Regions from separate parts of the Streptomyces sp. NPDC107528 genome, predicted to be linked through region 3. Evidence: predicted binding sites of a transcription regulator. Region 3 holds the regulator's gene; each other region holds the start of a gene.
What was found. The regulator HspR, encoded in region 3, represses chaperone genes until heat shock. The targets are predictions, from matches to a motif close to TTGAGNNNNNNNNNCTCAA.
Positions count from the first base shown of each region.

Region 1: the regulator HspR is predicted to act here: its motif matches at 4,199-4,217, upstream of lon (endopeptidase La).
Region 2: the regulator HspR is predicted to act here: its motif matches at 3,085-3,103, upstream of dnaK (molecular chaperone DnaK).

Region 1 covers NZ_JBVKAV010000006.1:406,339-416,943, reverse strand. Annotated here, with positions in the region: gene ACZ7L5_RS21720 (hypothetical protein) at 1-53, shown strand, start outside; gene ACZ7L5_RS21715 (MarR family winged helix-turn-helix transcriptional regulator) at 70-582, opposite strand; gene ACZ7L5_RS21710 (lysozyme) at 822-1,652, shown strand; gene lon (endopeptidase La) at 1,762-4,176, opposite strand; gene ACZ7L5_RS21700 (rhomboid-like protein) at 4,447-5,355, opposite strand; gene ACZ7L5_RS21695 (spermidine synthase family protein) at 5,527-6,204, shown strand; gene ACZ7L5_RS21690 (response regulator transcription factor) at 6,336-7,073, shown strand; gene ACZ7L5_RS21685 (sensor histidine kinase) at 7,070-8,176, shown strand; gene ACZ7L5_RS21680 (multifunctional oxoglutarate decarboxylase/oxoglutarate dehydrogenase thiamine pyrophosphate-binding subunit/dihydrolipoyllysine-residue succinyltransferase subunit) at 8,468-10,605, shown strand, end outside.
Region 2 covers NZ_JBVKAV010000003.1:816,798-827,402, reverse strand. Annotated here, with positions in the region: gene ACZ7L5_RS13490 (ATP-binding protein) at 1-594, shown strand, start outside; gene ACZ7L5_RS13485 (vWA domain-containing protein) at 591-2,396, shown strand; gene ACZ7L5_RS13480 (OsmC family protein) at 2,461-2,889, shown strand; gene dnaK (molecular chaperone DnaK) at 3,150-5,024, shown strand; gene narI (respiratory nitrate reductase subunit gamma) at 5,032-5,754, opposite strand; gene narJ (nitrate reductase molybdenum cofactor assembly chaperone) at 5,751-6,245, opposite strand; gene narH (nitrate reductase subunit beta) at 6,245-7,894, opposite strand; gene ACZ7L5_RS13455 (nitrate reductase subunit alpha) at 7,894-10,605, opposite strand, start outside.
Region 3 covers NZ_JBVKAV010000004.1:171,137-181,741, reverse strand. Annotated here, with positions in the region: gene ACZ7L5_RS14430 (DUF2637 domain-containing protein) at 1-462, shown strand, start outside; gene ACZ7L5_RS14425 (zinc-ribbon domain-containing protein) at 481-786, opposite strand; gene ACZ7L5_RS14420 ((Fe-S)-binding protein) at 907-3,201, opposite strand; gene ACZ7L5_RS14415 (MraY family glycosyltransferase) at 3,407-4,471, shown strand; gene dnaK (molecular chaperone DnaK) at 4,566-6,416, shown strand; gene grpE (nucleotide exchange factor GrpE) at 6,416-7,060, shown strand; gene dnaJ (molecular chaperone DnaJ) at 7,103-8,290, shown strand; gene ACZ7L5_RS14395 (heat shock protein transcriptional repressor HspR) at 8,296-8,742, shown strand; gene ACZ7L5_RS14390 (fibronectin type III domain-containing protein) at 8,801-10,468, opposite strand; gene ACZ7L5_RS14385 (hypothetical protein) at 10,591-10,605, opposite strand, start outside.

The sequences.
Region 1 (10,605 bases), on a different contig from region 3:
TGGGGCGCAGCAAGACGCACGACGACGCGACGGTCGTGTACGTGCAGTGGTGAGCGCTCCGCGGTCGGGCTACTTCTCCATCCCCCGGTTCAACTGGTTCAGCAGCCGGGCCAGCTCCGCGACCTCGAGCCGGTCCCAGTGGGAGAGCTGCGCGACATAGCGCTCCCGCCGTGCCTCGCGCACCTTGGCGACCCGGCCTCGCCCCTCCTCGGTGAGGTGCACCAGCCACGCCCGCCCGTCGGCGGGGTCGGGTTCGCGGGCGACCAGTCCCAGGTCCTCCAGGGCGCGCAGCTGGCGGGACATGGTGGCCTTGCCGACGCCGATGTATGCGGCGAGTTCGGTGGCCCGCAGCCGCCCGGACTCATCCAGACGGACCAACAGGCCGTACGCCGCCGATTCCAGGTCCGGATGGACCTCGCGGGCCATCTCACCCTGCTTGGCCCGGGCCCGCCGGAACAGGACCGTCAACTCGCGTTCCAGATCGAGGAACTCGGGCCGGCCGTGACCACCACCGGACACTCCTTCGGCGGAGGCGCCCCCGGGTTCGACTCGCGGCCCGTCGCCGTTTCCGTCTTCGTGCACGTCAGCCCCTGCCTCGATTTTCGGTCCTGAAAGTTTCCGCCGACCGCCCTGATGTGCCGCAGCTCCGCCAGTATTTCGCAGGCATGGACCAACGGCAGCCTCCGGACCCCCTTCCACCTGCTCTTCTGCGCGCCTGGCGTCCATGCCGGGGGCGCGCACCGAGCCCGTGACCGGCATGCGCACGCCACACGCATGCGCGTTTCCCCACCGAGCGTCACCGAGCCTTCGGAGGCACGCTAATGCCCGTGCACAGACCCGAACCGCTCCGCCGCCGGCGCCCGCACCTCGCCGGGCCCCTGCTCGCCGCCGTCCTCTCCCTACTCCTCGCCGCCCACCCCTCTCCCGCCTCCGCCGACGACACCCCGCCCCGCGGCTCCGCCCACATGGGCATGGGCGTCCTGGCCCACGACGGCGAGGAGAGCGTCCCCGCCGATGTCCTGGCCACCCAGTTGGAAGGCGTGGACGTCTCCAGCCACCAGGGCGACGTCGCCTGGCCGACCCTGTGGAACAGCGGGGTCAAGTGGGCCTACGTGAAGGCCACCGAGGGGACCTACTACACCAACCCCTACTTCGCCCAGCAGTACAACGGCTCCTACGACGTCGGCATGATCCGCGGCGCCTATCACTTCGCCACCCCGGACACCACCAATGGAGCAACCCAGGCCAACTACTTCGTCGATCACGGCGGCGGCTGGTCCCGCGACGGCAAGACGCTGCCGGGTGCCCTCGACATCGAGTGGAACCCCTACGGCGACGCCTGCTACGGCAAGACCCCGGCCGCGATGGTCACCTGGATCCGCGACTTCGTGACCCAGTACAAGGCCCGCACCGGCCGCGCCCCCGTCATCTACACGGCCACCAGCTGGTGGAAGCAGTGCACCGGCAACCACAGCGGCTTCGCCTCCGCCCATCCCCTGTGGATCGCGCGGTACGCCGCCGCCGTGGGCGAACTCCCGGCCGGCTGGAGCTACTACACCATGTGGCAGTACACGTCCTCCGGCCCGACCGTCGGCGACCACAACAGGTTCAACGGGGCGCTGGACCGCCTCCAGGCCCTGGCCAACGGCTGACCCACACCCACACCCACCTCCGAATCCGCATCGGCATCCGCATCCGCCTACGGCGAAGGCCCGGGCCTCCCTCACGAGAACCCGGGCCTTGCCCATCCGGTCGCGCCCGTCACGCCGCGACCGGAACCTCCGGCGCCGCGCCGTTGGTGGCCGGCGACAGCGCCAGTTCCAGGACCTGGCGGACATCGGTCACGGCGTGGACGTCGAGCTTGTCCAGCACCTCGGCCGGGACGTCGTCCAGGTCGGCCTCGTTGCGCTTGGGGATGATCACCGTGGTGACCCCGGCGCGGTGTGCCGCCAGCAGCTTCTGCTTCACGCCGCCGATCGGCAGCACCCGGCCCGTCAGCGAGACCTCGCCCGTCATCGCCACATCCGTGCGGACCAGGCGGCCGGACAGGAGCGATGCCAGCGCCGTCGTCATCGTGATGCCGGCACTCGGGCCGTCCTTGGGGACCGCGCCCGCCGGGAAGTGGATGTGCACGCCCCGGTCCTTGAGGTCGGCGACCGGGAGCTCCAGTTCCGCGCCGCGCGAGCGGAGGAAGGACAGGGCGATCTGTGCGCTCTCCTTCATCACGTCACCCAGCTGGCCGGTCAAAGTCAGACCCGCCGCACCCGTCTCCGCGTCGGCCAGCGACGCCTCGACGAACAGGACGTCACCGCCCGCGCCCGTCACCGCCAGCCCGGTCGCCACGCCCGGCACGGCCGTACGGCGCTCCGCCGGGTCCTGGGCGGACTCGGGCACGTGGTGCGGCCGCCCGATCAGGCCGCGCAGGTCGCCGTCGAGGACGGTGAACGGCAGCTCCCGCTCGCCCAGTTCGTGCTGTGCCGCCACCTTGCGCAGCAGCCTCGCGATGGACCGCTCCAGGTTGCGGACGCCCGCCTCGCGCGTGTACTCGCCGGCGAGCTTGCGCAGGGCGCCCTCGTCGAGGGCGACCTCGTCCTTGTTCAGTCCTGCCCGCTCCAGCTGGCGCGGGAGCAGGTGGTCACGGGCGATGACGATCTTCTCGTCCTCGGTGTAGCCGTCGAGGCGGACCAGCTCCATACGGTCGAGCAGGGCCTCCGGGATGGCCTCCAGGACGTTGGCGGTGGCGAGGAAGACCACGTCCGACAGGTCCAGTTCCACTTCCAGGTAGTGGTCGCGGAAGGTGTGGTTCTGGGCCGGGTCCAGGACCTCCAGCAGGGCGGCCGCCGGGTCGCCCCGGAAGTCGGACCCCACCTTGTCGATCTCGTCGAGCAGCACCACCGGGTTCATCGACCCGGCCTCCTTGATGGCCCGCACGATCCGGCCGGGCAACGCGCCGACGTACGTACGCCGGTGGCCGCGGATCTCCGCCTCGTCCCGTACGCCGCCGAGGGCGACGCGGACGAACTTGCGGCCCATGGCGTGCGCGACGGATTCGCCGAGCGAGGTCTTGCCGACGCCGGGCGGGCCGACCAGCGCCAGCACGGCACCGCCACGCCGGCCGCCGACGACCCCCAGGCCGCGGTCGGTCCGGCGCTTGCGCACCGCGAGGTACTCGGTGATCCGCTCCTTCACGTCCTCCAGGCCGGCGTGCTCGGCGTCGAGGATCTCCTTGGCACCGAGGATGTCGTACGCGTCCTCGGTCCGCTCGTTCCACGGCAGTTCGAGCACGGTGTCGAGCCAGGTCCGGATCCATGAGCCCTCGGGCGACTGGTCGGAGGACCGCTCCAGCTTGTCGACCTCCTTGAGGGCGGCCTCGCGGACGTTCTCGGGGAGGTCGGCGGCCTCGACGCGGGCGCGGTAGTCGTCGGACTCCTCGCCGTCCTGCTCGCCGTTGATCTCACGCAGTTCCTTGCGCACGGCCTCCAGCTGACGGCGCAGCAGGAACTCGCGCTGCTGCTTGTCGACGCCCTCCTGGACGTCCTTGGCGATGGTCTCGGCGACATCCTGCTCGGCGAGGTGGTCGCGCAGCTGCTGGGTGGCGAGCTTCAGGCGGGCGACCGGGTCGGCGGTCTCCAGGAGCGCCACCTTCTGCTCGGTGCTCAGGAAGGGCGAGTAACCGGAGTTGTCGGCGAGGGCGGAGACGTCGTCGATGGCCTGGACGCGGTCGACGACCTGCCAGGCGCCGCGCTTGCGCAGCCAGGCGGTGGCGAGGGCCTTGTACTCCTTCACCAGGTCGGCGACCTGTCCGGGCAGCGGGTCGGGCACGCTCTCGTCGAGGCGGGTCCCCTCGACCCACAGGGCCGCACCCGGTCCGGTCGTCCCGGCGCCGATCTTCACGCGGCCGCGACCGCGGATCAGGGCGCCCGGGTCGCCGTCGGCCAGCCGGCCGACCTGCTCGACGGTGCCGAGCACACCGGTGCTCGCGTACGTCCCGTCGATGCGTGGCACCAGCAGCACCCGTGGCTTTCCTGGCTGTGACCTCGCGGCGGCCTGTGCGGCCTCGACCGCGGCGCGTACATCGGCGTCGTTCAGGTCCAGCGGGACCACCATTCCGGGCAGCACCACCTCGTCGTCGAGCGGCAGCACGGGCAGGGTGAGCGGTGTGGACGTCGAAGCCATGATCTCCCCTTCGGCAGTCAAGTTGAGTTATGCCGACTCAATGCACGGGGCGCTGCGAATGTTCCCCGGCCTCCGTTCGCTGTGAGCGATCACCTGCGCCACAGGCGATGACCTCGACTTTCGTCAACAACGGCGGCCGGGGCCTGATCCTTCCCGCACCGCCCCCGGGTTAGTGAGCCGCTCTCGCGCTCGGCGCGCACGGCGCCGAACTGGACCGGCGCATCGCGCGGCAGCGTGGCTTCTTCGCGCACGAGGAACCTGTGGGGCGGGTCAGCCCTGGCCGAGTGGCGGGCCCGGGGTGTCCACCTCGCGCCGCTCGCGGCCCGCACCACCCTCGCCGCCCACGCCGCGCCCCCCGGCGCCGGCGGAGTCCCCCACGTACCACCCGCGCACGACCGGCCACATCGCGATCCCGATGGCCAGGGCGATCAGGTGCCCCCAATCGGTCAGCGGGTCCGTCAGCTCGACGAGGCCCTGGAGCAGCATCCCGCCGAACAGCACCAGCACCGGCCACCGCGGCCACGGCCGCAGCAGCCCGCTCAGCGCGCCGACGCCCGTGGCGACGCCGAAGCTGATGCCGTAGTCGAGGCGGTGCAGCGAGCTGCCGGGAAGGTGGCCGGCCAGCACGGCGAGCCCCACCGGGACCTCGGTCGCGAGGGTGGCCAGGACATGCCCGGTCAGGAAGACGACGGCCGTCCGCATGCCGCCGATCCGTCGCTCCAGCGCGGTGAGCACCAGCAGGAAGGCGAGCGTGTACGGCGCCACGAACCCGCCCGCGACCCACAGCGCGCTGGCGAGCAGCACCGTCACGGGCGTCCCCACGAGGTGCGCCACGTCGGTGCTGGAGCCCTGGTGCAGGGCGTGGACGAGGTCGGGGTCCGCGTACATGGCGACGAGCGAGGTGACGGCCAGTACGGCGGCGTAGGCGCAGGTGAACGGCGTGCCGACGGGCGTGGGGAGCAGCCGCCAGGGTGCGCCGAGGCGGGGCAGGGGTGCGGAGGGCTGCGTCGTGACGGCGCCCGGCGCGGAGGGCTGCGCCGTAGCGGCGCCCGGCGCCGTCGCGCCCAGTGGCCCGCGCTGCCGCGGCATCCCGTCCAGCAGTTCGGCCGCCTCGGGCAGGTCCGCCTCACCGGGCACGGGTGGCGAACCCGGCACGCCCCCAGGTGCGGTCCGTTCCAAGGTGAGGCGCTCCTTCCGTTTCCCCCACCCTTCGCCCGCGACCCACCCACGTCTGTGACCGGCGCCATAAGAAGGCCGATTCTCAGCAACCTCTCAACAAGCGCCCAGACCCGTTCCCCCCATCGAGGAAAGAACTTTCAGCCCTCCACGCGGGCCTGCCAGGATGGCCCGATGCCCACTTCGTACGACATCCCCGAAGTCCTGGACCGTCGCGAGGGCCCGCACGGCGAGGTCGTGCTGCGGCGGCACGGTGACCTGCTCCAGATCATCGCGAACGGCTGCTTCCTGATGGACACCTCCGACGGCCGCTCGGAACGGCGGCTCGTCGACGCGGCGCTCGGCGCGCTGCACGGGCGCCCGCGGCCCGACGTGCTGATCGGCGGGCTGGGCGTCGGGTTCTCGCTCGCACATGCCGCGGCCGATCCGCGCCCGGGAAGGATCACCGTCGTCGAGCGCGAGCGCGCGATTATCGACTGGCATCTCGACGGCCCGTTGTCCGACTTCTCCGCCCCGGCCCTCACGGACCCGCGCACGGAGATTCTGGAAACGGATCTCGTGGCACACGTACATGAGACTTCCACCACGTATGACGCACTGTGTCTCGACATCGACAACGGACCCGGCTGGACTGTCACCGAGGACAACGACAGCCTCTACTCACCGGCCGGACTGGCAGGCTGCGCAGGGGCGTTGAGGCCCGGTGGGGTGCTCGCCGTATGGTCCGCACAGCCATCACCGGAATTCGAAGAAACCTTGTGTAATGCCGGATTCCAACAGGTGCGTACCGAAGAGATCCCCGTTGCCCGGGGCGTTCCGGACGTCGTACACCTCGCCGTACGACCTGGATAGCCGTGGCGCGGTGACTCCCCGTACTCTGCTCACCTGACGCGGATCATTCAAGCGTCAATCGCAAGCATGAGCAGGCATAGCAGTCAGCGGGATCACCCCACGGATTCCGGAAAGCAACTTTGGGGCGGGCGATGGAGCAGACACACACCTCCCACAACGGCACGGCGGCGACCCCGGGCGCGCAGCGCCGGGTCCTCGTGGTCGAGGACGATCCGACCATCGTGGACGCCATCGCGGCCCGCCTGCGTGCCGAGGGATTCCTGGTGCAGACGGCCGGTGACGGTCCGGCGGCGGTCGACACGGCCGAGGCGTGGCAGCCCGACCTGCTGATCCTCGACATCATGCTGCCGGGCTTCGACGGTCTGGAGGTCTGCCGTCGCGTGCAGGCCCAGCGGCCGGTACCGGTGATGATGCTCACCGCGCGCGACGACGAGACCGACATGCTGGTCGGGCTCGGCGTCGGCGCGGACGACTACATGACCAAGCCGTTCTCGATGCGGGAGCTGGCGGCACGCGTGCACGTGCTGCTGCGCCGCGTCGAGCGGGCCGCGCTGGCCGCCACGACCCCGCGGTCGGGCATCCTGCGGCTCGGCGAGCTGGAGATCGACCACGCTCAGCGGCGGGTGCGGGTGCGCAGTGAGGACGTCCATCTCACGCCCACCGAGTTCGACCTCCTGGTGTGCCTGGCGAACACCCCGCGCGCGGTGCTCTCCCGTGAGCAGCTGCTCGCCGAGGTGTGGGACTGGGCGGACGCGTCCGGCACCCGCACGGTCGACAGCCACATCAAGGCGCTGCGCCGGAAGATCGGCGCCGAGCGGATCCGTACGGTGCACGGCGTGGGCTACGCCCTGGAGACACCCACGCCATGAGCGACGGACCGGCCGCACGGAGAAGCCCCGGCGAGCCCTGGGGCGGCGTACGTCCGTTCTCGATCAAGACCAAGCTGGGCGCGCTGGTCATCATCGCGGTGCTGATCACCACCGGCCTGTCGATGATCGCGGTGCGCACGCAGACGGAGCTGCGCTTCATCACGGTCTTCTCGATGATCGCCACACTGCTCATTACGCAGTTCGTGGCCCATTCGCTCACCGCGCCGCTGGACGAGATGAACGCGGTGGCCCGGTCCATCTCGCACGGCGACTACACCCGCCGGGTGCGTGAGAACCGCCGCGACGAGCTGGGCGACCTGGCCGGGACGATCAACCTCATGGCCGACGAGCTGGAGGCCCAGGACCAGCAGCGCAAGGAGCTGGTGGCGAACGTCTCGCACGAGCTGCGCACCCCGATCGCGGGCCTGCGGGCCGTCCTGGAGAACGTGGTCGACGGCATCGCCGAGGCCGACCCCGAGACCATGCGCACCGCGCTGAAGCAGACCGAGCGGCTCGGCCGCCTCGTGGAGACACTCCTGGACCTGTCCCGCCTGGACAACGGCGTCGTACCGCTGCGCATGCGGCGCTTCGAGGTGTGGCCGTACCTGTCCGGTGTGCTGAAGGAAGCCAACATGGTGTCCTCCGCGCGCGGGGGCATGGCGTCCGGCTCCGGCAGCCACACGCGTACGGACGTCCATCTGCACCTCGACGTCTCCCCGCCGGAGCTGACGGCGCACGCCGACCCCGAGCGCATCCACCAGGTCGTCGCCAACCTCATCGACAACGCGATCAAGCACAGCCCGCCGCACGGCCGCGTGACGGTCAAGGCGCGGCGCGGGGCGCAGCCGGAGTCGCTGGTGCTGGAGGTCCTGGACGAGGGGCCGGGGATTCCGAAGTCGGACTGGCACAGGGTCTTCGAGCGTTTCAACCGCGGCGCCGTCCGCCGGCCGCACGGGCCGGGCAGCGACGGCGGTACGGGTCTGGGGCTGGCGATCGCACGCTGGGCCGTCGATCTGCACGGCGGCCGGATCGGGGTGGCCGAATCCGAGCGGGGTTGCCGGATTCTTGTCACACTTCCCGGGCAGCCTTCCGAACCAAGTTGACGTAAAGTTCGAAGCGGAGCATCAAGATCCACGTGCGTCCTGCCTGACGGACACGTGTGATCAGGTACGGACCTGCGCTTCCGGTGCGCCAGGTCGAGATTCCGTCGTCCCATCCGTGGCCCTCCGAAGCGGAACCACGCTTGTTTCCCGCCATTTCCAGGCACGAAACACGCTTTCCGATGTGACTTACGCGACGATGACCTTGCTCAGCCTGACCTTCCCGGCCATGGGGGCGTAGCCTTAATTCCCGCTGTCCATCACCTTGTGAAGCGGAAGAGGGCGGTTGCCGCCGTGTCGCCACAGTCCCCCAGTAACTCGAGCATCTCGACCGACACCGACCAAGCGGGCAAGAACCCCGCGGCCGCGTTCGGGCCGAACGAGTGGCTCGTCGACGAGATCTATCAGCAGTACCTCCAGGACCCGAATTCGGTAGACCGTGCCTGGTGGGACTTCTTCGCCGACTACAAGCCGGGAGCGCCTGCCGCCTCGGCTCCGGCGGGTACCGCGGCCGCGGGGGCCGCGGGAACCACCAGCACGGCTCCGGCGGCTCCCGCCGCCCCGGCTGCTCCGGCCGCCCCGTCGGTCCCCGCGCCGGCCCCCGCGGCCCCGAAGCCCGCTGCCGCAGCGCCCGCCGCCGCGGCCCCGGCTCCGGCTGCCGCGAAGCCCGCCGCGCCCGCCCCGGCCGCGAAGCCCGCTCAGCCGAAGAAGGCCGAGCCCGCCGCCGCTGCCGCCGACGGTCCGGAGTTCGTGACGCTGCGCGGCCCGTCCGCCGCGGTCGCGAAGAACATGAACGCCTCCCTGGAGGTGCCCACGGCCACGTCCGTGCGCGCGGTCCCGGTGAAGCTGCTCTTCGACAACCGCATCGTCATCAACAACCACCTCAAGCGCGCCCGGGGCGGGAAGATCTCCTTCACGCACCTGATCGGCTACGCGATGGTGCAGGCCATCAAGGCCATGCCGTCGATGAACTACTCCTTCGCGGAGAAGGACGGCAAGCCGACCCTGGTCAAGCCGGAGCACGTCAACTTCGGCCTCGCCATCGACCTGGTCAAGCCCAACGGCGACCGTCAGCTGGTGGTCGCGGGCATCAAGAAGGCCGAGACCCTGAACTTCTTCGAGTTCTGGCAGGCCTACGAGGACATCGTCCGCCGGGCCCGCGACGGCAAGCTGGGCATGGACGACTTCACCGGCGTGACGGTCTCCCTGACCAACCCCGGCGGCCTCGGCACCGTCCACTCGGTCCCGCGTCTGATGCCCGGCCAGTCGGTCATCATGGGCGTCGGTTCCATGGACTACCCGGCGGAGTTCCAGGGCACGTCCCAGGACACCCTGAACAAGCTCGGCATCTCGAAGGTCATGACGCTCACGTCGACCTACGACCACCGGGTGATCCAGGGCGCCGCCTCCGGCGAGTTCCTGCGGATCGTCGCGAACCTCCTTCTCGGCGAGAGCAACTTCTACGACGAGATCTTCGAGTCGCTGCGCATCCCCTACGAGCCGGTCCGCTGGCTCAAGGACATCGACGCGTCCCACGACGACGACGTCACGAAGGCCGCCCGTGTCTTCGAGCTGATCCACTCCTACCGGGTCCGCGGCCACGTCATGGCCGACACCGACCCGCTGGAGTACCAGCAGCGCAAGCACCCCGACCTGGACATCACCGAGCACGGCCTCACGCTCTGGGACCTGGAGCGCGAGTTCGCGGTCGGCGGCTTCGCCGGCAAGTCCCTGATGAAGCTGCGGGACATCCTCGGTGTGCTGCGCGACTCGTACTGCCGCACCACCGGCGTCGAGTTCATGCACATCCAGGACCCGAAGCAGCGCCGCTGGATCCAGGACCGCATCGAGCGCGCGCACACCAAGCCGGAGCGCGAGGAGCAGCTGCGCATCCTGCGCCGGCTGAACGCGGCGGAGGCCTTCGAGACCTTCCTGCAGACGAAGTACGTCGGCCAGAAGCGCTTCAGCCTGGAGGGCGGCGAGTCCGTCATCCCGCTGCTGGACGCGGTCCTCGACTCGGCCGCCGAGTCGCGCCTGGACGAGGTCGTCATCGGCATGGCCCACCGCGGCCGGCTGAACGTGCTCGCGAACATCGTCGGCAAGTCGTACGCGCAGATCTTCCGCGAGTTCGAGGGCAACCTCGACCCGAAGTCGATGCACGGCTCCGGCGACGTGAAGTACCACCTGGGCGCCGAGGGCACCTTCACGGGCCTGGACGGCGAGCAGATCAAGGTCTCGCTCACCGCGAACCCCTCCCACCTGGAGGCGGTCGACCCGGTCCTGGAGGGCGTCGCTCGCGCCAAGCAGGACATCATCAACAAGGGCGGCACGGACTTCACGGTCCTGCCCGTCGCCCTGCACGGTGACGCGGCCTTCGCCGGCCAGGGTGTCGTGGCCGAGACGCTCAACATGTCTCAGCTGCGCGGCTACCG
Region 2 (10,605 bases), on a different contig from region 3:
GCGTCCGCCACGGACTGGCTGGTCTGGGCCGCGAACAACGGCATCCACCCCTGGATCCTGGACCACCTCACCGACCGGCCCGACCACCTGTGGTCCAAGCCGCCCAAGACCGAGGAGCCGTTCTCCACGCCCCGCTCCTGGCACATGCTCTCCGACGCCCTGCACTCGTTCGGCCGGGACCTCGACGAGGAGACGCTGAAGGTCCTCGCGCACGGCACGCTGACGCCCGTGCACGCCACCGCGTTCTGCGGATACGTCAAGATCGTGCGCAGCCAATACGGCATCGACGCCATCATCAAGGGCGACGCCCGCTGGCCGCACCGGATGCAGGACCGCGACCTGCTCTACTACCTCGCCGAGTCCTTCCGCGGGCGCCTCATCAAGGAGCTGCCGGTCAGCAAGGACCACATGTCCGCGACCGGCCGCCAGACCGCGTACCGCGCGAAGTCGCTGCTGGTGCAGCTCGCGGAGATCTCCGTCGAGGTCGCCCAGAGCGTCATCGCCTCCGACGCCGACGGCAACCCGGTCCTGCCGTCCTGGTTCCTGGTGGAGGCCGCGCGGGACATGCCCCGGCTGGTCGAGGCGCGCCGATGAGCCGTACCCCCGACAAGGGGAAGGGGAAGAAGAAGCGGGACCTCGCGGCGGAGGCGTTCGCCGAGGGCCTGCGACTGGTGCGCGCCAATCCCGCGCTCGCCACCGTCGAGTTCGCCGTCTGCCGCCAGGAGAAGTGCGAGCAGGCGCCCCACGACGGACTCGTCCGCGTCGACTCCCAGGGCGACCTGCACATTCACCCCGATCGCATCGCCGAACCGGCGACCTGGGCCTGGGCGATCGCGCACGCCGTCCTGCACCTCGGCTTCGGCCACTTCCCTTCCAAGAAGGGCACACCCGTGCAGCCCGACCGCGCCGACCTCGCCGCCCGCTGCGTCGTCGTCAACCGCTTCCTGCTCAGCTTCCCGATCGGCACCGCCCCGGACCACCTGCCGCTGAGCTACCCGGACGGCGACGAGGAGCAGCTCGCCGCGCGCTGGCGGCGCGACGGCGTTCCCGCCGCGTACGAGCGCTGCGGCACGGCGGGATCCGAGGCCGACCAGCTGCTCGTGGAGTGGATGGGCTGGTTCGGATCGCCCCCGGACCACCAGCTGGCCTTCGCGATCGCGCTGACCCGGACCGTCTCCACCGCGATGGACGTGGCGGGCGGCCGCCGCGACTCCATGGACGGCGAGCCCGTCAAGAAGCGGCCCTGGCAGTGGGCGCTGGAGTGGTTCATCACCTCCTACCCGCTGCTCGGCGGCCTCGCGGCCGGCATCAAGCTGGTCGCCGACGCCGAACTCGCCCGCGCGCACGGCATCGCCGTCGCCGCCGTCAACGCCGAGGCCGGCGAGATCTACATCAACCCGCTGCGGACGTTCGAGGACGAGGAGTGGCGGTTCATCCTGGCCCACGAGATGCTGCACGCCGCCCTGCGCCACGGCGACCGCTGCGGCACCCGCGACCCGTACCTGTTCAACGTCGCCTGCGACTACGTCATCAACGGCTGGCTGCGCGAGATGCAGGTCGGCGAGATGCCCCAAGGACTGCTGTACGACGCGCAGTTCAGCGGCCTGTCCGCCGAGGAGGTGTACGACCGCATCGTCGGCGATCTGCGCCGGATGCGCCGCCTGGCCACCCTGCGCGGCAAGGGCGTCGGCGATGTGCTGGGCGCCCCGCTCGGCGCCCCCGGCGACTACTGCGACCTCGACGAGTTCTACCGCCGCGGCCTTTCCCACGGCCTCGACCTGCACCAGCAGCAGGAACGCGGCTTCCTGCCCGGCGGTCTGGTCCAGGAAATCCGGGCGCTCAGCCATCCACCGCTGCCCTGGGACGCCCGGCTGGCCCGCTGGTTCGACGAGTTCGTGCCCCGTCCGGAGCCGGTGCGGACGTACGCCCGTCCCTCGCGCCGCCAGTTGTCGACGCCCGACATCCCACGCGCGGGGCGCTACTTCCCGCCCGAGGAGATCGCCCGCTGCACCTTCGGCGTCGTCCTGGACACGTCCGGCTCGATGGGCAGCGTGCTCCTCGGCAAGGCGCTGGGCGCCATCGCCTCCTACGCCGCCGCCCGGGACGTACCGGCCGCGCGGGTGGTGTTCTGCGACGCGGGACCGTACGACGCCGGCTATGTGCCGGTGACGGAGATCGCGGGGCGGGTGCGGGTGCACGGCCGTGGCGGTACGGTCCTGCAGCCCGGGATCGACCTCCTCCAGCGCGCGGACGACTTCCCGCCCGGCGCGCCCGTCCTGGTCATCACGGACGGCTGGTGCGATGTGCTGCGGGTGCGGCGCGAGCACGCGTACCTGCTCCCGCAGGGCCGTCGCCTGCCGTTCACCCCGCGTGGGCCGGTCTTCCGGGTGAGTTGAGCCGGAGTGTGATCGGATGGGGGCACGGACCCAGGAAACGGGCCCCCACGCGAAAGGAAGAACCGTGGCTACCACGCGCTCCGCACACACCGTCTGGGAAGGCAACCTGCTCGAGGGCAACGGTGTCGTCAACTTCGACTCTTCCGGCGCCATCGCCGCGCAGCCGGTCACGTGGGCCTCGCGCTCCCAGGACGCGAACGGCAAGACCAGCCCCGAGGAGCTGATCGCCGCCGCGCACTCCAGCTGCTTCTCCATGGCGCTGTCCCACGCCCTGGCGGGTGCCGGCACCCCGCCCACCAAGCTCGTCACCTCGGCCGACGTGAACTTCCAGCCGGGTGAGGGGATCACCGGGATTCACCTCACCGTGGAGGGCACCGTGCCCGGCCTCGATGACGAGGGCTTCGCTGCGGCGGCGGAGGATGCGAAGAAGAACTGTCCGGTCAGTCAGGCGCTGACCGGCACCACGATCACGCTGTCGGCGAAGTTGGCGTAGCGGGTCGCCTACGGGGGTGCCGGGAAGGGCTGTGTGGCGGGTGCGGCGCCGTCGTGGCTTGTCGCGCCCACGCGGCGGAGCCGCATATCGATACAGCCCCGCGCCCTCGGGGGGCGGCCCTTCGGGCCGGCCCCCCGAACCCTGAGCGAGCGCTCAGCCACTGTTTGGTGGCCGTCCCCGCGGTCACCCGTCCCATTGACAAGAACCCGCTCAAGTTTTGTGCTGGAGTTCAAGGGGTGCCCTGGCGGAAGGGGACAGCGATGGCACGCGCGGTCGGGATCGATCTCGGGACCACGAATTCGGTGGTCGCCGTCCTGGAGGGCGGCGAACCCACGGTCGTCGCCAACGCGGAGGGGGCCAGGACCACACCGTCGGTCGTGGCCTTCGCCAAGAACGGCGAGGTACTCGTCGGTGAGGTGGCCAAACGGCAGGCGGTGACGAACGTCGAGCGCACCGCCCGCTCCATGAAGCGGCACATGGGCGACGCGAACTGGCGCTTCCCGGATCAGGGCGACATCGACGGCTCCCGCTACCGGGCCCAGGAGCTGTCGGCCCGGGTGCTGCAGAAACTGAAGCGGGACGCCGAGTCGTACCTCGGCGAGGACGTCACCGACGCGGTGATCACCGTCCCGGCGTACTTCGACGACGCCCAGCGGCAGGCCACGAAGGAGGCCGGGGAGATCGCCGGCCTGAAGGTGCTCAGGATCATCAACGAGCCCACGGCCGCCGCCCTCGCCTACGGACTCGACCGGGGCGAGGAACAGACCGTGCTGGTCTTCGACCTCGGCGGCGGCACCTTCGACGTCTCGCTGCTGGAGATCGGCGACGGCGTCATCGAGGTGAAGGCCACCAACGGCGACACCCACCTGGGCGGCGACGACTGGGACCAGCGGGTCGTCGAGTACCTGGTGAAGAAGTTCAAGGGGCAGTACGGCATCGACCTCGGCAACGACAAGATGGCTCTGCAGCGGCTGCGCGAAGGCGCCGAGAAAGCCAAGATCGAGCTGTCCAGCTCCACCGAGACGACGATCAACCTGCCCTACATCACGGCCTCCGCCGAAGGGCCCCTCCACCTCGACGAGAAGCTGACCCGCGCCCAGTTCCAGGAGCTCACCGCGGATCTCCTCGACCGCTGCAAGACCCCCTTCCACCAGGCGGTCAAGGACGCCGGCATCAAGCTCTCGGCGGTCGACCACGTCATCCTCGTCGGCGGCTCCACGCGGATGCCCGCCGTGACCGAGCTCGTGAAGGAACTCACCGGCAAGGACCCGCACAAGGGCGTCAACCCCGACGAGGTCGTCGCCGTCGGCGCGGCCCTCCAGGCGGGTGTCATCCGCGGCGACGTCAAGGACGTCCTGCTGCTCGACGTCACCCCGCTGTCCCTCGGCATCGAGACCAAGGGCGGCATCATGACGAAGCTCATCGAACGCAACACGACCATCCCCACCCGGCGTTCGGAGATCTTCACCACGGCCACCGACAACCAGCCCTCGGTCGGCATCCAGGTCTACCAGGGCGAACGCGAGATCGCGGCGTACAACAAGAAGCTCGGCGTCTTCGACCTCACCGGCCTGCCGCCGGCCCCGCGCGGCGTCCCGCAGATCGAGGTCGCCTTCGACATCGACGCCAACGGGATCATGCATGTCTCCGCGAAGGACCTGGCGACCGGCCGTGAGCAGAAGATGACGGTGACGGGCGGCTCGGCCCTCCCGAAGGACGACATCGACCGCATGATGCGGGAGGCCGAGCAGTACGCCGAGGAGGACCGCAAGCGCCGCGACGACGCCGAGACCCGCAACCAGGCCGAACAGCTCGTCTACCAGACCGAGAAGTTCATCCGTGACAACGAGGACAAGGTCCCGGCGGACACCAAGGCCGAGGTCGAGTCGGCGATCACGGACCTGAAGCAGCAGCTGGAGCAGAACGCCGAGACGAACGCCCTGCGCACCGGCATCGAGAAACTCGCCTCGGTCAGCCAGCAGATGGGCCAGGCGATGTACGCCCAGTCCCAGCAGACGCCGAGTGAGAGCTCCGCCGGCACGGGCACCGAAGAGGCCTCACCGCAGGACGACGACGGTGTGGTGGACGCGGAGATCGTGGACGACGAGAAGGACCAGAAGGGCGGCGCCGCGTAGAGGCCGCTCAGGACCCGGTCTTCTCCCAGCCCCGCCGCTCCGGCCGGGGCCCCAGCTGCTCGGGGTCCCGGCTGCGGTACACCAGGTACGGCCGGAACAGGTACTGCACCGGCGCGCTGAACATGTGGACCAGCCGGGTGTACGGCACCAGCGCGATGAGCACCATGCCGATCACCGCATGCACCTCGTACAGCACCGGCACGCCCGCCATCCGGTCCAGGTCCGGCTGGAGGGTGAACAGGCTGCGGGCCCACGGGGCGATGGACTGGCGGTAGTTGTAGCCGTCGCCGGAGGAGTGGGACAGCTTGGCGACCATGCCCATCACGATCGCCGCCGCCAGCACCACGTACATGAGCTTGTCGTTGGCCGTCGTCGCCCGGAGCACGGGTGCCTTCGTGCGGCGGCGGTAGATCAGCAGGGCGATCCCGGCGACCGTCAGCACCCCGGCCGCCGTGCCGCCGTAGAGGGAGAACAGGTGGTACGTCCGCTCGCTGACGCCGAGCGCGTCCGTCCAGGACTCCGGGACGAACAGGCCCACCAGATGGCCGACCAGCACGAACAGGATGCCGTAGTGGAAGGCGGGCGAGGCGATGTTCAGGAGCCTCGACTCGTAGACCTGGGACGAGCGCGTGGTCCAGCCGAAGCGGTCGTAGCGGTGGCGCCAGATCAGGCCGGCGACGAGCAGGGCGAAGACGACGTAGGGCAGGACGCCCCACAGGAGTGTGGTCATGGGCGTGCCCCCGGTTGCGCGGTCGGCAGGGTGGCGCACACGGCGTCCAGGACGGACGCGTACGGTGTGCCGAAGTCGGTGAGGCGGGCGCGGAGCTCCTCCAGGCAGTCCCGGTGTTCCAGCAGGAGGTCGGTGTCGCCGGTGCGGGCCGCGAACTCCAGTACCGCGGGCAGGAAGTCGGGCAGTTCCTCGCCGGTGAACTCCAGGCCGTGGGCGCGGTAGAGGTCCTTGAAACGCAGCAGTGACATGCCGCGCCGTCGGGTGTCCCCGTCGCGCCACCAGCTGAGGTACAGGCTGTGGCGGTTCTTGAAGTCGAAGACCTCGACGTAGTGGGCGGCCAGTTCCTCCGGGGACGTGAGGGCCGCGTGGTCGGTGAACTCCCGTAGCTGCGGGGCCGCCTCGCGCAGGAGCGGCAGACGGGCTCGGAAGTCGTCGTCGGGGTAGGTCAGGCAGAGTGCGGCCGCCTGGTACAGCACCTCGAAGGACGGCATCAGGCCTCCTCGGTCTTGGCTGTGTCGGCTGTTTGGGCCATGGGGGCTGTGGGAGGCAGGCCGGCCGGGTCGTCCGCCGTCTGCCGTCTGCGCAGGGCGTGGAAGTTCTCCACCGACACCAGCGGCAGCAGCTTGCGGCCCGAGTCCTGCCCGAAGGGGCCGTCCCCGCCCATCCCGGGCCCGCCGTCGTAGTCGAGGCTGCACCCCTGCGGCAGCGCGGACTCCTCCAGGTGCCGGGCGTCCGCGACTGCGGCCGTCGGAATCACGTACCGGTCCTCGTACTTGGCGATCGCCAGCAGCCGGTACATCTCCTCGATCTCGTGCGCCCCCATCCCGACGGCGGCCGACACCGCGGGATCCGGATCCTCGCCGAGGTTGATCGCCCGCATGTGGGAGCGCATCGCGGCGAGCTTCTCCAGCGAGGCGCGGACCGGGCCGATGGCGCCGGCCGTGAACATCTCCGCCAGGTACTCCAGCGGAATGCGCAGGCTGTCGATCGCACCGAACAGGTTCCCCGCGTCCTCACCGTCGTGCCCGGTCTCCGTCAGCACGTCCACCACCGGGGAGAGCGGCGGGATGTACCAGACCATCGGCATCGTCCGGTACTCCGGATGCAGCGGCAGCGCCACCTTGTACTTGCTGATCAGCGCGTGCACGGGGGAGCGGCGCGCCGCCTCCACCCAGTCGTACGGGATTCCCGCCGCGTCGCACGCGTGCCGCACCCCGGCGTCCTCAGGGTCGAGGAAGACACCCAACTGCGCCTCGTACAGATCCCGTTCGCTGCGAACCGACGCCGCGGCGGTCACCTTGTCGGCGTCGTACAGCACCACCCCGAGATAGCGCAGCCGGCCCACGCACGTCTCCGAGCAGACCGTCGGCAGACCGACCTCGATCCGCGGATAGCACATCGTGCACTTCTCGGCCTTGCCGGTGGCGTGGTTGAAGTACACCTTCTTGTACGGGCATCCCGTCACGCACATCCGCCAGCCCCGGCACCGGTCCTGGTCCACGAGGACGATGCCGTCCTCCGCCCGCTTGTACATCGCCCCCGACGGACACGACGCCACACAGGACGGGTTGAGGCAGTGCTCGCAGATCCGCGGCAGATAGAACATGAAGGTCTGCTCGAACTCGAACCGCACCTTGTCCGAGGCCTGCGTGCGCGCCCGCTCCACCATCGGGTCGAAGTCGCCGTGGGCGGGGGCGCCGGCGAGGTTGTCGTCCCAGTTCGCCGACCACTCGATCTTCATCGGTTTGCCGTCGAGCTGCGAGATCGGCCGGGCGACCGGGTAGTCGTCGCCGAGCGGGGCGTCGGTGAGGTTCTTGTAGTCGTACGTCCAGGGCTCGTAGTAGTCCTTGATCTCCGGGAGTTCGGGGTTGGAGAAGATCCCGGCGAGCTTGCGGAAACGGCCGCCCGCCTTCAGCTTCAGCGCGCCGCGCCGGTTCAGCTCCCAGCCGCCGCGCCACCGCTCCTGGTCCTCGTAGCGGCGGGGATAGCCCTGGCCGGGGCGGGTCTCGACGTTGTTGAACCAGACGTACTCCATGCCCCGCCGGTTGGTCCACGCCTGCTTGCAGGTGACCGAGCAGGTGTGGCAGCCGATGCACTTGTCGAGGTTCATCACCATCGCGATCTGGGCCATCGGACGCATCAGTACTCGACCTCCTGGCTGCGGCGGCGGATCACCGTCATCTCGTCGCGCTGATTGCCCGTCGGACCCAGGTAGTTGAACGCCCAGGACAACTGGGCGTACCCGCCGACGAGATGGGACGGCTTGAGGATCAGCCGGGTGAGCGAGTTGTGGGTGCCGCCGCGCCTGCCGGTGGCCTCCGTCCTCGGGACGGCGATGGTGCGTTCCTGCGCGTGGTGCATGTAGACGGTGCCGGGCGGCATCCGGTGCGAGACGACGGCGCGGGCGACGACGACGCCGTTGCGGTTGGCCGCCTCCACCCAGTCGTTGTCGACGACACCGATCGCGTCCGCGTCCTGCGGGGACATCCAGATGTTCTGGCCGCCACGGGAGAGCGCCAGCATGAACAGGTTGTCCTGGTACTCGGAGTGGATCGACCACTTGTTGTGCGGGGTGAGGTAGCGGACCGTCACCTCCTTCTGCCCGTCCGGTCCCAGGCGCGGTTCGCCGAACAGCTTGTTCATGTCCAGCGGCGGCCGGTAGACGGGCAGCGCCTCGCCCAGCTCGTGGATCCAGTCGTGGTCGAGGAAGAAGTGCTGGCGGCCGGTGAGGGTGTGCCAGGGCTTGAGGTGCTCGGTGTTGAGGGTGAAGGCGGTGTAGCGCCGCCCGCCCGACTCGCTGCCCGACCACTCCGGCGACGTGATCACCGGCACGGGCGCGGCCTGGGTGTCCGCGTACGTGACCCGCTTGCCCTCGTGCTCGGCCGCAAGGTGCGCCATCTCCTGCCCGGTGCGGGCCTCAAGGGTGCGGAAGCCCTGGGTGGCGAGGCGGCCGTTGGTGGTGCCGGACAGGGCGAGGATGGTGTTCGCCGCCTTCACGGCCGTGTCGAGCAAGGGCCGGCCGTCGGAGGACACGCCGTTCAGGTGCCGGAGGTCCTCGACCTCCTCGTCCGGCCTCAGCGTGATGCCCTTGGCGGGCAGGCCGAGCTCTTCCGCCAGCGGCCCGAGCGCGGCGAACTTGGCGCCGATCGCCGTGTAGTCACGCTCCACGACGGTGAGGTTCGGCATGGTCTTCCCCGGCACCGGATCGCACTCCCCGCGCCGCCAGTCCAGGACGACCCCGCCCGGCTGGGCCGTCTCGCCCGGGGTGTCGTGCTGGAGCGGGGTCGCCACCAGGTCCTTGCGCACCCCCAGATGACCGACGGCCAGCTCACTCAGCCGCTCCGCCAGCGCCTTGAACGCGTCGAAGTCGGTGCGGGCCTGCCACGGCGGGTCCACGGCCGGGGTGAAGGAGTGCACGAAGGGGTGCATGTCCGTGCTGGACAGGTCGTGCTTCTCGTACCAGGTCGCGGCGGGCAGGACCACGTCCGACAGCAGCGTGGACGACGTCTGCCGGAAGTCCAGCGACAGCAGCAGGTCGAGCTTGCCCTCGGGCGCCTCGCCGTGCCAGGTCACGTCCCGCGGCCGTACGTCCTCGGGTGCCTCCTCCGCCCGCAGGGACGAGTGCGTGCCCAGCAGGTGCCGTGTGAAGTACTCGGCGCCCTTCGCCGACGAGCCGAGCAGGTTGGACCGCCACAGCGTCAGCACCCGCGGCCAGTTCTCCGGCGCGTCCGGGTCCTCGCAGGCGAACTTCAGGGTTCCCGCGCGCAGTTCGGCGACCACCCGCGACACCGGATCACCGAACACCTCGCCCAGCTCCAGCGGATTGCGGTCGAACGTCGGATACGACGGCATCCACCCCGTCCGCGCCGACAGCGCGAGACAGTCCGCGCCCGTCATCCCCCGGAACCGGCCCGTGCCGAGCGGCGACGCGAGCACGTCGGCCGTGAACCGGTCGTAGCGCCACTGGTCTGTGTTGAGGTACCAGTACGCCGTGCCGATCATCTGGCGCGGCGGCCGCGACCAGTCCGACGCCGAGGCGAGCGTCGCCCAGCCGGTCACCGGACGGCACTTCTCCTGGCCCACGTAGTGTGCCCAGCCGCCGCCGTTGCGGCCCTGGCAGCCGGTGAGCTGGAGCAGGGCGAGGAAGGCACGGTAGATCGTCTCGGAGTGGAACCAGTGGTTGGTGCCGGCGCCCATCAGGATCATGCAACGGCCTTTCGACCGCTCGGCGGTGCGCGCGAACTCCCGTGCGATACGTATGCACTTGGCGGCCGGGACGGAGGTGTGCGCCTCCTGCCAGGCCGGGGTGCCGGGCGCGTCACGGTCGTCGTACGACGTGGGCCAACGGCCGGGCAGCCCCTCCCGTGCCACCCCGTACTGCGCGAGCAGCAGATCGAAGACCGTCGTCACCAGTGGCCCCCGCGTGCCGCCGAGCTTCGTCGCCGGGACACCACGCCTCACGACGTCCCCGCGCCCCTGCCCATGTGCCCCGCCCTCGGTGTCGAAGCGCGGCAGCAGCACCTCGACACCCGCGGCGACTTCACTGCCGTGCAGGGTCAACTGCGGGCGTATTTCCCCGAGTTCGAGGTTCCACTTGCCCATGCCCGACTCGGACCAGCGGAAGCCGAGCGAGCCGTTCGGGGCGACCGCGCGGCCCGTGGCGGCGTCCAGCACGACCGTCTTCCACTCGGCACTCGCACCCTTCTGGCCCAGGTCCGAGGCGCGCAGGAACTTCGCCGGGACGTAGGCCCCGCCCCGCTCCTCCAGCGTGACCAGGAAGGGCAGGTCGGTGAACTGCCGTACATAGTCCGCGAAGAACGGTGTCTCGCGGTCGACGAAGAACTCCTTGAG
Region 3 (10,605 bases):
CCCAGCAATCACATCCTTGCCGGAAACCCAAAGATCTTCACCGTCGGGGTCCTGGTCACACTCATCACCCTGTGTGCGGTCACGATGCTCACCTGGTCCATTTCGTATTCGTACGATCAGCTGCGCTCCATCGCGCTCCTCGTGGTGTCGCCGAATCTGGCCCATTGGTGGCCGTTGACGGTCTACGGACCGTGGCTGCTGGCGGGTCTGTCCATCCTGCGGGCTTCCGTGCAGCGTCGGACGGCCCGGCGTTCCTGGGCCGTCATGCTGATCTCCTCCGGCACCGCGGTGGCGTTGTGCATCGGCCAGTCGGCGCATTCCCTGCTGGCGATGGTGGTCGTCGGAATTCCGCCGATCACCGCCCTGGTCTGCTTTCGCGAACTCGTCGGACAGTTCTCGTCACGGCCCGGCCCCCGGCATGCCGCCGACGCGATGAACGGACCCAAGCAGCCGAAGCCGTAGGTCGAAGCCGTAGACCGATCAGGACTGGTACGGCTGCTGCGGCTGCCCGTACGGCTGCTGACCGCCGTGGGCGCCGTGCTGTCCGCCGGCGGCGGCCTGCGCCTGCAGCTGCTCCGCCTGCTCGCCGGTCACCTTCTGTTCCGCCCCGCAGAAGGTGCACTGCGTCGCGTACTTGGTCGAGACGGGGAACAGCGGCACGAAGAAAAGCGTGAACTTGGTGACGCGCTTGCGCAGCGTGTGCGCGGAGGGGTTGCCGCACTGGCCGCACACCAGCGTCAGTATCGCCAGTTGGTAGAGGTAGCCCTTGGTGCCGAAGATGATCACGAGGTGGTCCTTCCGGAGCGGGTTCTGCCGCAAAAGTACAGCTGTCGAGCGCACGGCGACGCCCCCAGGCCCTGCGGGGCGTGGGGGCGTCGGACTGCCGTAGGGCTGCCGTAGCGGGTGCTACTCGACCGGCTGGGGCTCCGGCTCGCTCTCCGCCTCGGCGCTGCCCGCCGGGGGCTCGTCGTCCGGGACCGGGGTCTTGACCGACTCCAGCAGCAGCTGGGCCACGTCGACGACCTGGATGGACTCCTTGGCCGTGCCGTCGTTCTTCTTGCCGTTCACGGAGTCCGTGAGCATGACGAGGCAGAACGGGCAGGCGGTGGAGACGATGTCCGGGTTCACGGAGAGAGCTTCGTCGACGCGCTCGTTGTTGATGCGCTTGCCGATCCGCTCCTCCATCCACATCCGCGCACCACCGGCGCCACAGCAGAAGCCGCGCTCCTTGTGGCGGTGCATCTCCTCGTTGCGGATGCCCGGGACGCTGGCGATGATCTCGCGCGGGGGCGTGTAGATCTTGTTGTGCCGGCCCAGGTAGCAGGGGTCGTGGTAGGTGATGATGCCCTCGACCGGGGTCACCGGGACCAGCTTGCCCTCGTCCACCAGGTGCTGGAGCAGCTGGGTGTGGTGGATGACCTCGTAGTCGCCGCCGATCTGCGGGTACTCGTTGCCGATCGTGTTGAGGCAGTGCGGGCAGGTGGCGACGATCTTCTTGGCCGACTTGGGCTTGCGGGACTCCTCGGTCACCTTGCCGTCGTCGTCCATCTCCTCGCCGAACGCCATGTTCAGTGCCATGACGTTCTCCATGCCGAGCTCCTGGAACAGGGGCTCGTTGCCGAGGCGGCGGGCGGAGTCACCGGTGCACTTCTCGTCGCCGCCCATGATCGCGAACTTGACGCCCGCCATGTGCAGCAGCTCCGCGAAGGCCTTGGTGGTCTTCTTGGCGCGGTCCTCCAGGGCGCCGGCGCAGCCGACCCAGTACAGGTACTCGACCTCGGTGAGGTCCTCGATGTCCTTGCCGACGACCGGCACCTCGAAGTCGACTTCCTTCAGCCACTCCAGGCGCTGCTTCTTCGCCAGACCCCAGGGGTTGCCCTTCTTCTCCAGGTTCTTGAGCATCGTGCCCGCCTCGGACGGGAACGCGCTCTCGATCATCACCTGGTAGCGGCGCATGTCGACGATGTGGTCGATGTGCTCGATGTCCACCGGGCACTGCTCGACGCAGGCGCCGCAGGTGGTGCAGGACCACAGGACGTCCGGGTCGATGACGCCGTTCTCCTCGGCGGTGCCGATGAGGGGGCGCTCGGCCTCCGCGAGGGCGGCCGCGGGGACGTCCTTGAGCTGCTCCTCGGACGCCTTCTCCTCGCCCTCCATCGACTTGCCGCCACCGGCCAGCAGGTACGGCGCCTTGGCGTGCGCGTGGTCGCGCAGCGACATGATCAGCAGCTTGGGGGAGAGGGGCTTGCCCGTGTTCCAGGCAGGGCACTGCGACTGGCAGCGGCCGCACTCGGTGCAGGTGGAGAAGTCCAGCAGGCCCTTCCAGGAGAACTGCTCCACCTGGGAGACACCGAAGACGTCGTCGTCACCGGGGTCGGTGAAGTCGATCGGCTTGCCGCCGGAGGTCATCGGCAGCAGCGCGCCCAGCGAGGTCTCACCGGCGGCGTTGCGCTTGAACCAGATGTTCGGGAACGCCAGGAAGCGGTGCCAGGCCACACCCATGTCGGTCTTCAGGGCGACCGTGATCATCCAGATGAACGAGGTCGCGATCTTCAGGCCGGCGAAGAAGTAGGTGAGGTTCTGGAGCGTGGAGATGTCCATGCCCTCGAACCACGACACCACCGGGTACGAGATGAAGAACGAGGCCTCGTAGCCGTCCACGTGGTGCTGGGCGCCCTCAAGCGCGTGCAGCATGAAGATGCAGACGCCGACGATGAGGATGACGCTCTCGACGAAGTACGCCTGGCCGGTGTTGGACCCGGCGAAGCGGGACTTGCGGCCCGCCTTGCCCGGCCGGCTCAGCTGGCGGATCACGATCAGCGTGAGGATGCCGAGAACCGTCATGGTGCCGAGGAACTCGACGAAGACGTTGTACGGCGCCCAGTCGCCGATGATCGGCAGGATCCAGTCGGCCTTGAACAGCTGGCCGACGGCGTTGACGATCGTCAGCAGCAGCGAGAAGAAGCCCACCGCCACGAACCAGTGCGCGACACCCACGATGCCCCAGCGGTTCATCCGGGTGTGGCCGAGGAACTCCCTGGCCACGGTGACGGTGCGCTGCACCGGCTCGTCCGTGCGGGTGCCCGCGGGCACGTTCTGGCCGAGCCGCATGAAGTTGTAGATCTGAAGGATGGCGCGCGCGAACAGGGCCACGCCGACCACGATCAGAACCAGCGACACGATGATCGCGGCGAGTTGCATTTCGGGGCTCCTCGGGCCTGCGAGGGGGTGGTTCGAGGGGGTCCTCGACATTACTAAGCGGTAACTTATGCAGTCCGTTTGAGACTACCCCCATCTTCAACCGCACTGTAGCCAGGCGCGGAGTGATGTGAGTCGCTGAGGGTTGCCTTAAGAACCGATCGTGTTATTCATCCCGAAATGGTATATACGGCACTAACCTATCCCCGTGCTTTACGGGATCGCCGCCGCCACCACTGCCCTGCTGCTCGCCGCCCTCCTCGCGGCGCTGCTCCGGCTGCCCGCCCTGCGCTTCGGCATCTTGGACCGCCGGCGCCAGCGGCCGACGCCCCTGCTCGGCGGTGTCGCCGTCGCGCTCGTGACCTGCCTGGTGGCAGCCGCCGGGGAGTGGACGCGGTTCGCTCCGCTGGGCTCGGAGATCATGCGGCTGGTGATCGCCGCGGGCGCCGTCGCCGCGCTCGGGCTGGTCGCCGACGTGCGGCGGGTGAAGGCGCGGTTCCTGATCGGCGGTACGGCGGTGGCGGCGGCCTGCGTGGTGCCGTACGGCGACACCGGGATCCTGCTGGGGCTGGTGGCCGTGGGCTGGATCGTTCTCGTGGCCATCGGGTTCAAGGCGCTCGACCATGCGGACGCCCTGGCCGGCACCGTCGGGGTGCTCACCGCCTTCGGTGTCGGGATCTGCGCGGCGGCCGAGGTGATGGACGAACTCGCGGTGCTGCTCAGCGTGCTGGCCGCCGCGCTGACCGGGTTCCTCATGCACAACTGGCATCCCGCGCGGATCGGGCTCGGGGCGTGCGGGTCGCTGTTCGTCGGGTTCGTGCTGGCGGCGTCGGCCGTGATGACCCGGGCCGGGCACGATCCCTTGTCGAGCGCGGCCGTGCTCTACTCGCTCACCTCCCTCGCCACCGCCGACGTGCTCCTCGTGGCGCTGTCCCGCCGGCTGGCCGGACGGCCGCTGCTGCGGGGCGGGCCCGACCATCTCGCCCATCGTTTGCGCCGCGTCGGCCTCACCCCGCAGGGTGGGACCGTCCTGCTGGGGGTCGCGGGCTTCTCGGGGGTACTCGTCGGCGTCCTCGTGCACATGGGATGGATGGCGTCGTCCGCGGCGTTCTGGGTGGGCGTGGGTGCCCTCGTCACCGTCTTCGCGATGCTGCACATCAAGCCGTACGGGCCTCGGCGTCAACCCTATTTTCCCGTAGGGGGTGCGGTTCGCCCGCCCGCGCAGGCGACATCGTCGCAGGTCGGAGCCCAGTTGCGTGTAAGGAACGGATAAGAGTTGAGTGGGGTCGACTCAGCTCTGTTGACCGGTTGCGAGCCGTCGTGCACACTTGAGTCCGTTCCACTCAAGTCAGCTGGAGGAATCAACCATGGCACGTGCGGTCGGCATCGACCTGGGCACGACTAACTCCGTCGTCAGCGTTCTGGAGGGCGGCGAGCCCACCGTCATCACCAACGCCGAGGGTGCCAGGACCACGCCGTCCGTCGTCGCCTTCGCGAAGAACGGCGAAGTGCTGGTCGGCGAGGTCGCCAAGCGTCAGGCGGTCACCAACGTGGACCGGACCATCAGGTCCGTGAAGCGCCACATGGGCACCGACTGGAAGACGGAGCTCGACGGGAAGCCCTTCAACCCGCAGCAGATGTCCGCCTTCATCCTGCAGAAGCTGAAGCGGGACGCCGAGTCCTACCTGGGCGAGAAGGTGACCGACGCGGTCATCACCGTCCCGGCGTACTTCAACGACTCCGAGCGTCAGGCGACCAAGGAGGCCGGCGAGATCGCCGGTCTGAACGTCCTTCGCATCGTCAACGAGCCCACCGCGGCCGCGCTGGCGTACGGCCTCGACAAGGACGACCAGACGATCCTCGTCTTCGACCTCGGTGGCGGCACCTTCGACGTGTCCCTCCTGGAGATCGGCGACGGCGTCGTCGAGGTGAAGGCCACCAACGGTGACAACCACCTCGGTGGCGACGACTGGGACCAGCGCGTCGTCGACTACCTGGTGCAGCAGTTCAAGTCCGGTCACGGCGTGGACCTCGCCAAGGACAAGATGGCCCTCCAGCGTCTGCGTGAGGCTGCCGAGAAGGCCAAGATCGAGCTGTCCTCGTCCACCGAGACCTCGATCAACCTGCCCTACATCACCGCCTCCGCCGAGGGCCCGCTGCACCTGGACGAGAAGCTCACCCGGGCTCAGTTCCAGCAGCTGACCGCGGACCTCCTGGAGCGCTGCAAGACCCCGTTCTTCAACGTCATGAAGGACGCCGGCGTCTCCATCAACGAGATCGACCACGTCGTCCTCGTCGGTGGCTCCACCCGTATGCCCGCCGTCGCCGAGCTCGTGCGCGAGCTGACCGGCGGCAAGGACGCCAACAAGGGCGTCAACCCGGACGAGGTCGTCGCCATCGGCGCCGCCCTGCAGGCCGGCGTCCTCAAGGGTGAGGTCAAGGACGTCCTGCTCCTCGACGTGACCCCGCTGTCCCTCGGTATCGAGACCAAGGGCGGCATCATGACCAAGCTCATCGAGCGCAACACCACGATCCCGACCAAGCGGTCCGAGATCTTCACGACGGCCGAGGACAACCAGCCGTCCGTGCAGATCCAGGTCTACCAGGGCGAGCGCGAGATCGCGGCGTACAACAAGAAGCTCGGAATGTTCGAGCTCACGGGCCTGCCGCCGGCCCCGCGCGGTGTCCCGCAGATCGAGGTCGCCTTCGACATCGACGCCAACGGCATCATGCACGTGACCGCGAAGGACCTCGGCACGGGCAAGGAGCAGAAGATGACCGTCACCGGTGGCTCCTCGCTGCCGAAGGACGAGGTCAACCGGATGCGCGAAGAGGCCGAGAAGTACGCGGAGGAGGACCACGCCCGCCGCGAGGCCGCCGAGTCCCGCAACCAGGGCGAGCAGCTCGTCTACCAGACGGAGAAGTTCCTCAAGGACAACGAGGACAAGGTCCCCGGCGAGGTCAAGACCGAGGTCGAGGCCGCCGTCGAGGAGCTGAAGACCGCGCTCAAGGGCGAGGACACCGCCGAGATCCGCACCGCGACCGAGAAGGTCGCCGCGGTCTCCCAGAAGGTCGGCCAGGCCATGTACGCCGACGCCCAGGCCGCGCAGGGCGCCGCCGACGGCCCCGAGGGCGCTGCCCAGGGCGGCAAGGCCGCTGACGACGACGTCGTCGACGCCGAGATCGTGGACGACGAGCGCAAGGACGGTGCCGCGTAATGACGGAGGAGACCCCGGGCTTCGAGGAGAAGCCCGACGTCCCCTCCGGCGCGACCCCTGACGACGCCGAGTCGAAGGCCGCCCCTCAGGAGGGGGCGGCCCCGGCCGGGGACGGAGCAGCAGACCCGGGCCTGGTGGCCCAGCTGGACCAGGTGCGTACGGCGCTCGGCGAGCGCACGGCGGACCTCCAGCGGCTCCAGGCCGAGTACCAGAACTACCGCCGCCGCGTGGAGCGGGACCGGATCACGGTCAAGGAGATCGCCATCGCGAACCTCCTGACCGAGCTCCTGCCCGTGATCGACGACATCGGCCGCGCGCGTGAACACGGCGAACTCGTCGGCGGATTCAAGTCCGTCGCGGAGTCGCTGGAGACCGTCGCGGCGAAGATGGGACTGCAGGCGTTCGGCAAGGAGGGCGAGCCCTTCGACCCGACGATCCACGAGGCTCTGATGCACTCCTACGCGCCGGACGTCACCGAGACGACCTGCGTGGCGATCCTGCAGCCCGGGTATCGCATCGGCGAGCGCACCATCCGCCCCGCGCGGGTGGCCGTCGCCGAGCCCCAGCCGGGCGCGCAGACCGTCAAGGAGGAGTCTGCCGAGGCGGCCGACGACAAGGAGAGCGGTGGCCCGGACGAGGGCTGACGTTGAACTGACGAGGGACTACGGGAAGGGGGTACGTCGAGGATGAGCACCAAGGACTTCATCGAGAAGGACTACTACAAGGTCCTCGGCGTCCCCAAGGACGCCACCGAGGCCGAGATCAAGAAGGCGTACCGGAAGCTCGCCCGCGAGAACCACCCGGACGCCAACAAGGGCAACGCCAAGGCGGAGGACCGCTTCAAGGAGATCTCCGAGGCGAACGACGTCCTCGGTGACCCCAAGAAGCGCAAGGAGTACGACGAGGCTCGCGCCCTGTTCGGCAACGGCGGCTTCCGCCCGGGGCCGGGCGGCGCGGGCGGCGGCAACTTCAACTTCGACCTGGGCGACCTCTTCGGAGGCGGCGCCCAGGGCGGCGGCCAAGGCGGAGCCGGCGGCTTCGGCGGCGGACTCGGGGACGTCTTCGGAGGCCTGTTCAACCGCGGCGGCACGGGGACGACCCGTACCCAGCCCCGGCGCGGCCAGGACATCGACACCGAGGTCAACCTCAGCTTCACCGAGGCGATCGAGGGTGCGACGGTCCCGCTGCGGATGTCCTCGCAGTCACCGTGCAAGGCCTGCGCCGGTACCGGCGACAAGAACGGCACGCCGAGGGTGTGCCCGACCTGCGTCGGCACCGGCCAGGTGGCGCGGGGCTCGGGCGGCGGCTTCTCCCTCACCGACCCGTGCCCGGACTGCAAGGGGCGCGGGCTGATCGCAGAGCACCCCTGCATGGACTGCAAGGGCAGCGGCAGGGCGAAGTCGTCCAGGACCATGCAGGTCCGCATCCCGGCCGGGGTGTCGGACGGCCAGCGCATCCGCCTGCGCGGCAAGGGCGCACCCGGTGAGCGCGGCGGCCCGTCCGGCGACCTGTACGTCACCGTGCACGTCGACGCGCACCCGGTGTTCGGCCGCAAGGAGGACAACCTCACGGTGACCGTCCCCGTGACCTTCACGGAGGCGGCCCTCGGCGGCGAGGTCAGGGTCCCCACCCTGGGCGGACCGCCGGTCACCCTGAAACTGCCGCCCGGCACGCCCAACGGCCGCACCATGCGGGCGCGGGGCAAGGGCGCGGTCCGCAAGGACGGCACCCGCGGCGACCTTCTGGTCACCGTCGAGGTGAGTGTTCCGAAGGACCTGACGGGGAAGGCTCGTGACGCACTCGAGGCGTATCGCGAGGCGACCGCGGATGAGGACCCGCGGGCGGAGCTGTTCCAGGCCGCGAAGGGAGCATGAGTCAGATGGACGGTCGTCGACGCAACCCGTATGAACTGACCGAGGAAACCCCGGTCTACGTCATTTCGGTGGCGGCCCAGCTGTCCGGCCTGCACCCGCAGACCCTGCGCCAGTACGACCGCCTGGGCCTGGTGTCTCCGGACCGCACCGCGGGCCGGGGGCGCCGCTACTCGGCCCGCGACATCGAGCTGCTGCGCACCGTCCAGCAGTTGTCGCAGGACGAGGGCATCAACCTCGCCGGCATCAAGCGCATCATCGAACTGGAGAACCAGGTCGCCGCGCTCCAGTCCCGGGTGGCCGAACTCCAGGCCGCCGTCGAAGGAGCCGCGGCGGCGATGCAGCAGCGCGAGGCGGCGGTACACGCGTCGTACCGCCGCGATCTGGTGCCGTACCAGGAGGTGCAGCAGACCAGCGCGCTGGTGGTGTGGCGGCCGAAGAAGGCCAAGGACTGAGCGGCACGGCCGTACGCGAAGGGGCCCGGAGACTTTCCCGGGCCCCTTTCCCATGCCGTCAGCGGCCGACGAAGAACTCCAGTGAAGTGCTCTGTGCGCTCTGGCGGCCGTAGGCGTCCACGGCGTACACCTCGGCGATGCAGGGCCCGTTGTAGGGGGCCGTCCAGGAGAGGGTGCCCGTGGTGGAGAACCGGGTGCCGCTGGCGCCGCAGGCGCCCGCGATCTCCCAGGAGTAGCCCTTGAGGACCCGTGCCTCGTCGCCCGCGCCGGGCGTTGCCGCCACCTGGACCGGACTGCGCGCGGGCACGCCTGTGGTGACCAGGCTCAGCTTCGGCGCGGCCGGGCCGGTCGCCGTGGCCGGCGTCAGGCGGTCGACGACGGTCTCAGTGGAGGGCAGGGAGTCGGCGTCCTGGGCGTCGACGGCGGCCACGTAGTAGTACGCCTTGCCTCGGGGAGCGGAGGTGTCGTCGTAGGACGTGCCGGACGTGGCACCGAGGAGGCTCCAGGCTCCCGTGGCGGCGGTGCGGCGAAAGACCCGGTACCCGGTGACCCCGGCGTCGTCGGACGCGGTCCAGGTCACCTTCGTGGACGCGTCGGCGGGCGCGCTCGTGAGACCCGTCGGGGCGGCCATTGCCGACGCCACGGGACGGGTGACCACCCCGGGGTCGGAGACCGGGGCGAGGTTCCCGGCGGCGTCGACGGCCACCACCTCATAGCTGTAGCGCAGCCCCGCGGGCGCCACGCTGTCCGTCCAGGACGTGCCGAAGACGATCGCCGGACCGTCCATGTCCGACTGGCCACCCTCGGCGCCCCACACCTCGTAGTGGTGCACGTCCTTCGAGGGCGAGGCCTTCCACGTGAGGGAGTTGCCGGCGGTCGTCCCGAGCGCCGACACGGTCTCGACCCGCGCCGGGGCCGTCCGGTCGACCGTGGTGACGCCCTGGTCCGCCGTGCCGGACGAGGAGTTGCCCGCCTTGTCGTGGGCGCGGACCTCGTAGTAGTACGTCTCGCCGGTCACCGGGAGGGTGGTGTCGGTGTACGAGGTGGAGGTGGTCGTCGCGAGCGGCGTGCCGCCGAAGGACGTGCCCTTGAGACGCCGGTAGAGGCGGTAGCCGGCGAGGTCCATCTCCTTGTTCTTCGCCCAGGTGACCTTGGTCTTGCCGGTGGTCCTGTCGTACGCGACCGAAGGCCCGGCCGGGGTCAGCGGCTCGACCTTGTCGACGGTCGCCGAAGTCCGGGGCGTGTAGCCGAACTTGACGTTGGCCTTGCCGGTCCAGTTGACGTAGTCGATACGCAGGGTGTGCTTGCCGGCCGGGACGGTGAGGTTGACCGTCTTCTTCGCGGTCGTGGACACGTTCTTCCACAGGTCGACCTTGCGGCTGCCGTCGAGGTGGACGCGGATTCCGTCCTGGGTTGCGGCGGTGAAGGTGAAGGGCCCGCCGGAGCCGAAGTCCCGTGTCACGGTCCAGCGGACGGAGAAGTTGTCCTTGGGGAGTCCGGAAGCGGGGGCGCCGGTGCCCCAGTTCTGGTCCACGGCCGTGTCGCAGTCGGTCCTCTTCGGCGTGCCCGTGAAGGCGGTGTTCGCGAAGAACTGCCGTTTGAAGACCGGTGACGTGCAGGTCACTGCGGCGGACGCGGGGGCGGCGAGAGTGGTGAGCAGGCCGCCCGCGGTGGCGAGCACGATGGCGGTCGCGGTGGCCGCGGTCGTGCGTCTGGCTGGGTTCATGCGGTCCTTCGGTCCGGTTCGGCGACGGCAGTGATCAACCGTCACCGGACAGGACCGGTCGGCACGCCAATTGGTTGTACCGGGAATTGGTTGTACCGGGATGCGGCGATGCCACCGCCTCGTCAGGGAATCAGATC